2 regions of the Scytonema sp. HK-05 genome follow, and region 1 is predicted to be linked to the other one. Evidence: riboswitches for the same ligand, from Rfam matches in the RefSeq annotation. Region 1 holds a riboswitch; the other holds the start of a gene.
What was found. A riboswitch is a leader RNA that binds a small molecule or an ion and turns the genes downstream of it on or off. The one in region 1 is predicted to bind cyclic di-AMP.

Region 1 (4,903 bases):
TTTCTGGCATTTTTTGTCAACTCTATTGTGTTTTTGCTAATTGGCGACCAGATTCGCTTTGCGATTTTAGGAGAAAACTTGGGTGCGATCGCCATCACAGTTGCAGCGATGATTGTGACACGAGCGATCGCTATTTACGCACTGAGCTTTGTAAGCAATCGTCTCGCCAACTCGGAAATTACCACATCAAATCAAACGGTGCTTTGGTGGGGTGGGTTGCGGGGTGCTGTTTCCATTGCCTTGGCGTTGAGCGTGTCAGCCAGTTTACCAAATCGCGAATCATTGATTGCTACAGTCTTTGGCGGAGTATTGTTTACGCTGCTCGTACAAGGATTGACCATCCAACCCTTGTTAAAAAAGTTGCAATTGCTAGGCGATGGACCTCTGCGGCAGCAGTATTTAGAGGTAATTGCCCGCCAAACTGCCCTCAATCGAGTACTGCAACACTTAGAAAAAGTTGAGCAGCGTCCTGGTATTGAGCCAGAGTTTTACAACTACCAGAAAGCGCTGATTAAAGGAGAGCTTGAGCGTCTGCAAGCAGAAATCGAGAAATTACAGGATGAGTATCCCAATATGCGGGACTTTACAGTTGAGCAGCTGCGCTCAGAACTCCTAGCAATTGAAGCAGATACTTATGCTGAATTTGTTCGCTCAGGTCGATTGAATCGCGAACTTGCACCCTCTCTTGGGCTGGGCTTTATTATACCACAAAAATAAAAATTATGTTACTATCATTAGATATAATTTTTTGAGCTTTTGTGATCAAAGAATAACCATTATGGCGCAAGACATTCAGTGCGATGGCACGGACTGCCCGCCAAGGAGCGATCGCTCTAATAATTGAGAGATTCCCAGGAGCGTTAGCCATACGTATGCTCGCGCTGGGTAGTATCATTCTGGCTTTGAGGGCTATGGCGAGCTACTCAAACGGGTGGGAGAAACATCCCATCGCAGTTGCTTAGTGCTTCCCACTTGCGAGAAGCCTGTTGAGTTGGCAGTATTGGAAGGAGAAACACTACCCGTTCACTCATTAGAACTGACGGGTTTGAACGAGGAAGAAGAACGCACAATTTTTGAAGTAAAGGCTGCCTTCGCTGGGACACCGGATGAATGGAAAGAAGTCATTCAACATTATGCTGAGAATCCGCTAGCATTAAAACTCGTTGCTTGAGCCAGTCTAGAGATATTTGGAAATAGTATTTATGAACTAGTCAAATACATAAAAGCCGGGTCATTGCCTTTTGCTGATATTAGCCAATTTTTAGAGCGGCAATTCTATCGACTAACAGACTCAGAAAAAGAGGTTATGTACTGGTTGACGATTAATCGCGAGCCGATTTCTTTATCAGAGTTAAAAGAAGATATTGTCTCTCCAAAATCAAAACATTCTTAAATACTTAGATGTGGTTGTAGCGTTAGACGTTTTGGCATATACGAGCGCTTTTTTCTTCTAGAGAAATTATACAATTACGATGCCACCGGACATGGTATTAGTCTAAAGTCTAGTGTAAAAAAAATCTGACAAAAATAAAAACCCTCTGCTAATGCAGAGGTAATCATTTAACTAGCAACTTACGTCAGTACACTCTTCGAGCTAGCTTATAGTACAAGAAAATAGCAATCATTGCACCCAATACAGCAACGAACAAACCGGGAATACTAAAACTTGCTGCAGTTAACGTGAAGCTTCCGGTTTCTAAAAGGTTAACCAAAGTTCCTCCAAGAATAGCACCAACAATTCCCAGGAACATTGTGCCAAGAATGCTGCCTCCTTGGTAGCCAGGATAGATCGCCTTTGCAATAGCACCTGCAAGTAAACCCAACACGACCCAAGCTAGAATGCTCATTGTTTTACTCCCATTGCGGTATTGAACGATGCAAAGCGTTTAAAGTACTTAAAACAACTTTTATCTTGTTTCTAATCTACTCGCATCCGTCGGCTTAACATAACTGTCTACAGAAAGAAGGGCGCTCTTGCTCAAGTTAGATTAGACAATAAACGATAGCTGCCTCAAAAGACAAAAACACAATGCACTCACTCAAGAAACGACATGACCCCTCTTTCATGACTCTCACAATTTTTTCTTTTTTTAGCAAATAAATTCATGTCCTTTTTTAACAAATTACAAAGGACACAGAGTCAAGAGAAATCAGATAAAATTACAGATTCTTTAATGTTACTATATTTCACGTAAAAAAATGAGTTTTTTAACCTAAATTAACTTTACAGATTTCACCTTAATGCTAAAAAAATCTTTTTAAATCAATGGTCATCTCAGCAGATTTCTATCTAACTACTCTGTTATCTCATGTTATTTAAATTCCATGTTACGTCATTTCATGTTATTTATGTTATTTCAATACTATTTTAACGAAATGTCTTGCTACAAATTGATATTTCTATATATTTTAATTGCTCAAAAGGAATGCCTCGCTACAAATTGATATTTCTATATATTTTAATTGCTCAAAAGGAATGCCTTGCTACAAATTGATATTTCTATATATTTTAATTGCTAAAAAAATATATGTTTTGATAAATTTATGTTTAATGGTAGATTTTTTTCTCTTATAAATGTATAATCATGATAACGTTTATGGTAGAAACGCAATATAACCCTAATTTTTCAGCAGACGAGCATAGCCAAATAATGTTGTTAAGTGTTTGCATGACTTGCAATGGAACATATAGGAGCGCATTTGTGCTTGTAGCTAGTAGGAGTCACCCGTAAAAAAGGTTGACTTAAATCACCTTACAGGTTAAATTCTTAACAAATCTACATCAGTCTGCCTAATCCACGGATTGCCCCAAACATTTTGTTATGTCGGGGTAATTTTGGAGCGGAGGAACCAAGTTTGGGGCTAATCTCACAAAAGAGGAAAGAATGAAAAATGAAAGAATGAAAAAAGACAAAATTACTCTAGTTTTTTCTTCTGTCTTTTTTTTTCTTCTTTTCTCTCCCACAGAAGGACATCTCTCAGTCCTAGCCCGTCAGCTAACTTCGTCGGCATTGGGAGGAGACTGAACGAGCAGCATTCTTACGAGTAATGCCTTGTTCTCGTCAGTGTCCTTGGCTGGTATCTGTGCGCTTCGTTGTACCTGCCCTCGACCATGAGAAAAGGGTTCTAGTACCTTCTCTTTTGGTAGCTGAGGCAGGAATATTGCCATATGGTGAAGTTCAACTATGTTACCGACCAAAAAACATCGCATCGCTCTGATTTCTGTTGATGGAGACCCGGCTGCAGAAATTGGACAGGAAGAGGCTGGGGGACAAAATGTCTATGTGCGTCAAGTAGGTTGTGCGCTTGCCCAGCAAGGTTGGCAGGTGGATATGTTCACTCGCCGAAGTAGTCGTGAGCAAGCTGCCATTGTGCAACATGGACCATTATGTCGGACTATCCGCTTGAAGGCTGGACCTGCGGCGTTTATAGGGCGATATGACTTATTCGACCATATGCCTGAATTCATCGCAGAGTTCAAAGCATTCCAGCAGCAGCAAGGATATCACTACCCTCTGATTCATACCAACTACTGGTTGTCCTCTTGGGTGGGTATGGAACTGAAAAAGCAGCAACCGTTGATTCAGTTGCATACTTACCACTCTTTGGGAGTAGTCAAGTACAGTGCTATTTCTGATATCCCAGCAATTGGTAGCAAGCGACTAGCCGTTGAAAAAGCCTGTCTGGAAACTGTGGATCGAGTCGTTGCAACAAGTCCTCAAGAACAGGAACATATGCGAAGACTCGTTTCCACCCAAGGGCAAATAGAAGTCATTCCTTGTGGGACTGATGTCGATAAGTTTGGGTCAATTCAAAGGTCTGCAGCACGGCAGGAATTAGGAATTGCACCTGATGCCAAGATGGTTCTCTACGTCGGTCGTTTTGATCGGCGCAAGGGAATTGAGACACTCGTGCGAGCTATTGCAAAGTCGAGTTTGCGCTGTTCAGATAACCTACAACTCGTTATTGGAGGTGGCTATCGTCCAGGTCACAGCGATGGGAACGAGCGCGATCGCATCGCCGGGATCGTGGCTGAACTCGGATTGGAAGATTGCACAACCTTTCCAGGTCGCCTTGATGATTCTGTTCTCCCCTTGTACTATGCAGCCGCAGATGTGTGTGTTGTACCAAGTCACTACGAACCTTTTGGTTTAGTTGCGATTGAAGCAATGGCAAGTCGGACTCCAGTCGTGGCTAGTGATGTTGGGGGGTTACAGTTTACAGTCGTACCTGAAGTGACTGGGTTACTTGTTCCCCCTAAAGATGAAGCCGCTTTTGCCGATGCTATTGACCGCATTGTGATCAATCCAACTTGGCGAGATCAATTAGGTGAGGCTGGTCGCCAACGTGTAGAAATCGCTTTCAGTTGGCATAGTGTGGCATCCCGATTGACTCAGATCTACACACATCTACTGGCTCAAACCATGCCCTCAATAGAGAGCAAAGCTCAAGTTGCAGCTTAATTTCTACAGCTTTAACAGTGTTGTGTGTGTAGGGGCAAGAACAACCTTGTACTCATACCAAGTGCTGGTTGGAAAATGCTCCGGACTTAGCACTCAAAATCCAGCACTAGTAAAAAGAGCAATTCTGTCTAATGGCTATGCCGAGTGACAGAAACGCGCACAAACAGCAAAAAACAAGCCAATGAATCTCTTACATCAGGGAGTTATGAATATGCTGAATATCGGAGATTACGTACGGCATCAAATCACTGGACAGATAGGTCAAGTGATCGGTTATGGACATCAAATACTGCATGGAGTCTATGTAACCACCCTAAAAGTACGAGCCAGCAACAGTCACTTAATTGATAATCAAAGCAGATTTATTGAGGATGTGTATTCTGAATGGGTGCTAGCAGAACCAGCAGAAAGCGGGATGGTACTGCTAGCTTGAGACTTAT
Region 2 (4,903 bases), on a different contig from region 1:
CCAAGCTTGTTATGAAATTAGCAATGGTTAAAATAGTAAATCTGTCCTGCTCAAGCTTTGACAGTACCAATTTCTGGCATCTTAATAAAGTGCCTTAAATGATTACTTAGAAAAATGTTACTTTAAATACTACGATGGCTGTTAGCAACCATGAACGAATTGGCAGGGGTTTAACTCTTTTAAATCAGGGTTTATACCCCTATGTAAAAAGGGAGATGCAAAAAGTCTATGGTGAGGGTTGGCTAACAATCGCCACTTCATATATGTCTAATGACGAAACCTCCAAGCCTGAGGCGGAAGACATTCTGGGCGATAATATTTCTGTTTTATTAACACTAATCATTAAGCAATGGGATCAGGTATTCAGCAAAAAACTAGGTTATACCGAACGTGCTTTAGTCGCTGAACTCATTGAAACCAGCAAGACTTGGACGCATCAATCTCGCTTTTTAACAGAGGACACCTATCGCGCGATCGACACGATCGCTCGACTTCTCAAGGCTATCTCTGCACCAGAGGTAAATGTTGCACAGCAGCAAAAGCAAGAAGTTTTAGCAATTCTCAGCCCCAAACAAGCTGAAAAAGCCCCGTTTGCAAAGGAGAAATTGGCTGAAATCATTAAACAACAAGGCTTTCAGGACAGTTCTCTTTTACGCCGTGCGCTGACGCATCGTTCCTATGTCCACGAAAACCCCCAAGAAGGAGAACACAACGAGCGCTTAGAGTTTCTTGGTGATGCTTTACTGACTTTTTTAAGTGGCGAATACCTCTATCGTCGTCACCCGGAAAAAGGAGAAGATGAATTAACCCGTCGGCGTTCTGCACTTGTAGATGAAAAGCAACTGGCAAAGTTTGCAATTGAGGTTGGCTTAGACTTCAGGATGCGCTTGGGTAAAGGAGCAACTTTAGAAGGAGGTTTCCAAAATCCCAATTTGCTCAGCAGCACCTTTGAAGCAGTCATTGCCGCTTACTACCTAGACAACAATTATAATATCGAAGCAGTTCGTGCTGTTGTCGAACCGCTGTTTGATTCTGTACCTGAAAGTATTGTGCAGTTTCGCTCAAATGTAGACTCCAAAAATCGTTTTCAGGAATGGGTACAACGCAACATCACCCAAACACCCCCCAAGTATGTCACAGTTCAAGCAGGTGGTTCTTCTCACGCGCCGGAATTCATCGCGAAAGTATTTGTGGGAGACAAAGAGTATGGACAAGGCAAGGGGCGCAGTAAAAAAGATGCTGAAAAAGCCGCGGCTGAAGATGCGCTGGCTAGAGTCAGGGTTCTCTAGTGTTGTGCAAACCCCATAGCTAGAAGCTAGGGGAAAATTTGCCAGCCTTATTACTACGAGTAACCGACGAGGAGGGTTCCGACTGGGAAAAAGTCGAGCCTTATTACAACGAGTACCCGTCTTCCGCGAAAAATCAACAAAACAAAGGCTCGACTTTTTCTTGTCCCAAGTGCGAAGCCGACAGATTAACAAACCCAAGGCTGGCAAATTTTTTACGTGTAAGACCCTCGCCCACACTGCCCTACAGCTCAGGTGTGGGGCTTGTGTCGGATTAAGCTAAAACTTTGTACACCTACCATGTCGCGCAACTGATGTTAACTAGCAATTTGGGTTGTGTACTCCACTTCACATTTCCACTTCTAACGGCAAAGTTACCGTGAAAGTAGAACCGACTCCCATCTCGGAGACTAAACTAATTTCACCTGACAAGAGTTGCACTAGCCGTGAAACTATTGCCAAGCCCAAGCCAGTACTATCGGGAAGGAAGGACTTAGTACCAGAAGCAATGCGAAAGTAGGGTTCAAAAATTAGGGCTTGGTCTTCTGGCTCAATCCCAATTCCAGTGTCGCAAACTATAATAGTCCACTTGTCAATGCCCAAGGTTTCACACTTAATTTTTATAGTTCCTGACTCTGTGTAGCGAATCGCATTGCTAACAAGATTTGTTACGATTTGCTGCAATCTTAACGGGTCTGTTACAACTTTTTCAGGAGCGCGATCGCAATCAACTCCCATTTGTAAATTTTTATTATCAGCTAAAGGCTGGAACATTTCATAGACATTTGTGATTAATTCATGCACATTGGTTGGTTCTGGCTGCAGTTTCATCTGTCCTGCATCACACCGGGAAATCTCCAGTGCATCGTTAATCAGGTGGAGTAATTGTCTTCCAGAGCGTAGCACACGTTCAACGTGTTCTAAATGAGTTATAGTGTCTTTCTCGTTCGATTGTTGGCGTTGGAGGCGCAAAAACAAATCAGAGTAGCCAATAATTGAAGTTAAAGGGCTTTTGAGTTCGTGTGCCAGAATCGATAAATTGTCTTGATTCGCCCGTACCAAGCGAGTCAGTTCTTGATTGTTGAGGCTCAACTGATTTTGCAACTGCTCTAGTTCTGCTAATCGCTGTTCAGTGTAGGTTTGGAAACAGCAGGCGATCGCCTCATCCAAAACTATATCAATCAAACGTACGGCTCGCATCACTTCTAGTGCTGATGCTTGCACTAATTCCGGCTCTAAAGTAACAAATATGACATCACGCAACAGACGATACTCTCGGGCAATTTCTGCCGCGTCGAAACCTTGCTCAGCCCTGAGAGTACCATGATGCAAACTCGCTTGAACTAAGGGTTGGATTTCATCATCTTGATATTGAGAAAGCACACTTGCCAGCGCCGAGAGGACATGGCTAAGATGATTTTCAATAGCTGTGTGGGATAGATTATTGGTGCTGGAAATCTTTTTATCCCGACGAACAGCTTCCACCCACTGTTCTAGAATCGTCTGAGTTTTATCTCGCAGCAATTGACTAAAATCTTTCATCACTTATGGGTGGATAAAAATACAACCAGAGAAAAATGTTTTATCATTTCTATAGAGGGGTGTTACATTTGCTTCTTAAAACTATGTAATGACTCAATATAAAAATATATAATTTTTAATGAATCTTTATGTATCTTAATATGGATGAATGACCTCAATAAGATACTTGTTTTTAAGTCCAAAAAAGTATATCCTAAGGTGGCTTGACGGTACTGTGTACCGATGTTACATTGATCGAAAATAATAATTAAGAGTAAGTCAGCCTAATCCAATGAATCGCCGAAGCGTAAGTTGGAGCGGAGGAACCAAAGTATGGGGCGTATCTCATAGAAGAACAAGAGTGAAGAACAAATAATCATTGTATCTTTCTTGCTTTTTGTTTCTTCCTTCTTCTAAGAGAGGGGCATCTCTCAGCCCTAGCCCGTCAGCTAACTTCGTAGGCAATGAGAGGAGACTGAAGAGACAGCATTAGTATAATGTTCTGATCTCATCAGTATCCTTGGCTGGTACTGCTCGGATTACTTGTACCTGAGCTTGAGTCTGTTGAGGTCATAAATGATATTTCAACTGAATGTAGCTGCCATTTTGGCGGTTGCTGGTCAAACAGCTTGGAAACGTGCTAAACCCATTGTTGTACGGGATGCTTTCTTGCTGCCTTTGGTTGGTTTTTTGGGCGTCATTGTTATATGGTGGATTATTGCCCTTGCCAACCATGAATTGATGCCCACCCCTCCTGAGGCGCTGGCAGCAAATTTAGATTACATCCTCAACCCATTTTTCCAAAGAGGACCAGGTAATTTGGGTATTGGCTGGCTATTAATAGCAAGTATCCGACGGGTATTAATAGGCTTTGGGCTAGGCGCTCTTGTTGCGATTCCTGTTGGTTTTCTGATTGGGATGTCCAAAACAGCACTGATGGTTCTTAATCCCGTCATTCAAATCTTCAAGCCAGTATCGCCTTTAGCATGGCTTCCTATTGCCTTGGCAATCTTTAATTTGGCAGATCCATCGGCAATATTTGTGATTTTCATCACCTCTTTGTGGCCCACAATCATTAACACAGCGTTGGGAGTTTCCAGTGTTCCCAAAGATTATATAGATGTGGCACGAGTTCTGGAAATGCCCCGTTGGCGAAGAATTACAAAAATCATCTGGCCCGCAAGTTTGCCTTACATTTTTACAGGTTTGCGGATTAGTTTAGGAATTGCTTGGCTAGTTATCGTCGCTGTAGAAATGCTCACAGGCGGTGTTGGAATTGGCTTTTTCGTCTGGGATGAATGGAGCCGCCTGAACCTCAATTCGGTTTTTCTAGCCGTGCTGGTGATTGGCTTAACAGGGCTATTCCTTGATTACGCTATAGGTAAAATACAAGCTTTCGTCACTCGTCGCCCAGCAACTTCAAATTAGCTTGTCAACACTCAATAATTCAGATGTGAGTGCATGAACCCAGTGTACGCGACACCTCACCACCTGTAATCCGGGTTAGTTACAGAGCAAAGTGCCGTTTCATTTCGGGAAATCTGACTTTTTTGAATAGCTAGCGAATAGCCCACGGCGAGGGGGATAAGCGATTCTAAATTCAAATAAAAAACTCACTTTTTAGTAAGGAGCCTACCTGCTAGAACGGTACACAAATCAAATGTGTGACAGCTTCAACAAATACAGCAGATTGCAAGTTGGTGAAGTACAAAGATACCCCACCCGCGCTGTCGCGCACCCTCCCCGATTCATGGGGAGGGTTGGGGAGGGGTGTACTCCATTTAGATGCAAAGCGCTGTAACTTGTGCGCCTTCTTGGTTAATTTGTTCAGTGATTTCGCCGCCGCAGGAGCTTTTTCATGAGTGACAATAACACAAATAACTGGACGCGACGAGACTTAATCAAAGGGCTGGGAGCAACGGCATTTGCAACTGGACTTTCTTCTTGTGCCATTAATGCTAACCGTGCGCCTAAAGGAATATCACAAGCGGCGTTGGCGGTAGAACCAGTTGTAGACCCCAAGACACTAGAAAAACCTAACATTACAGTAGGGTATGTCCCCGTAAATGACTGCGCTCCCTTTGCCGTAGCGTGGG

Region 2: another riboswitch for cyclic di-AMP. It lies ahead of ntrB (nitrate ABC transporter permease); the one in region 1 lies ahead of AACT52_RS40130 (glycosyltransferase).

What each region holds. Positions count from the first base shown of each region.
Region 1 covers NZ_CAWMYC010000172.1:17,439-22,341, reverse strand. The annotation lists gene AACT52_RS40155 (Na+/H+ antiporter) at 1-717, shown strand, start outside; gene AACT52_RS40150 (hypothetical protein) at 701-868, opposite strand; gene AACT52_RS40145 (hypothetical protein) at 932-1,171, shown strand; gene AACT52_RS40140 (GlsB/YeaQ/YmgE family stress response membrane protein) at 1,578-1,847, opposite strand; cyclic di-AMP (ydaO/yuaA leader) riboswitch at 2,814-3,026, shown strand; gene AACT52_RS40135 (hypothetical protein) at 2,993-3,169, opposite strand; gene AACT52_RS40130 (glycosyltransferase) at 3,186-4,463, shown strand; gene AACT52_RS40125 (hypothetical protein) at 4,675-4,896, shown strand.
Region 2 covers NZ_CAWMYC010000091.1:22,233-27,135, reverse strand. The annotation lists partial or broken gene AACT52_RS11780 (Swt1 family HEPN domain-containing protein) at 135-497, shown strand; gene rnc (ribonuclease III) at 615-1,289, shown strand; gene AACT52_RS11770 (sensor histidine kinase) at 1,635-2,828, opposite strand; cyclic di-AMP (ydaO/yuaA leader) riboswitch at 3,096-3,286, shown strand; gene ntrB (nitrate ABC transporter permease) at 3,384-4,235, shown strand; gene AACT52_RS11760 (ABC transporter substrate-binding protein) at 4,666-4,903, shown strand, end outside.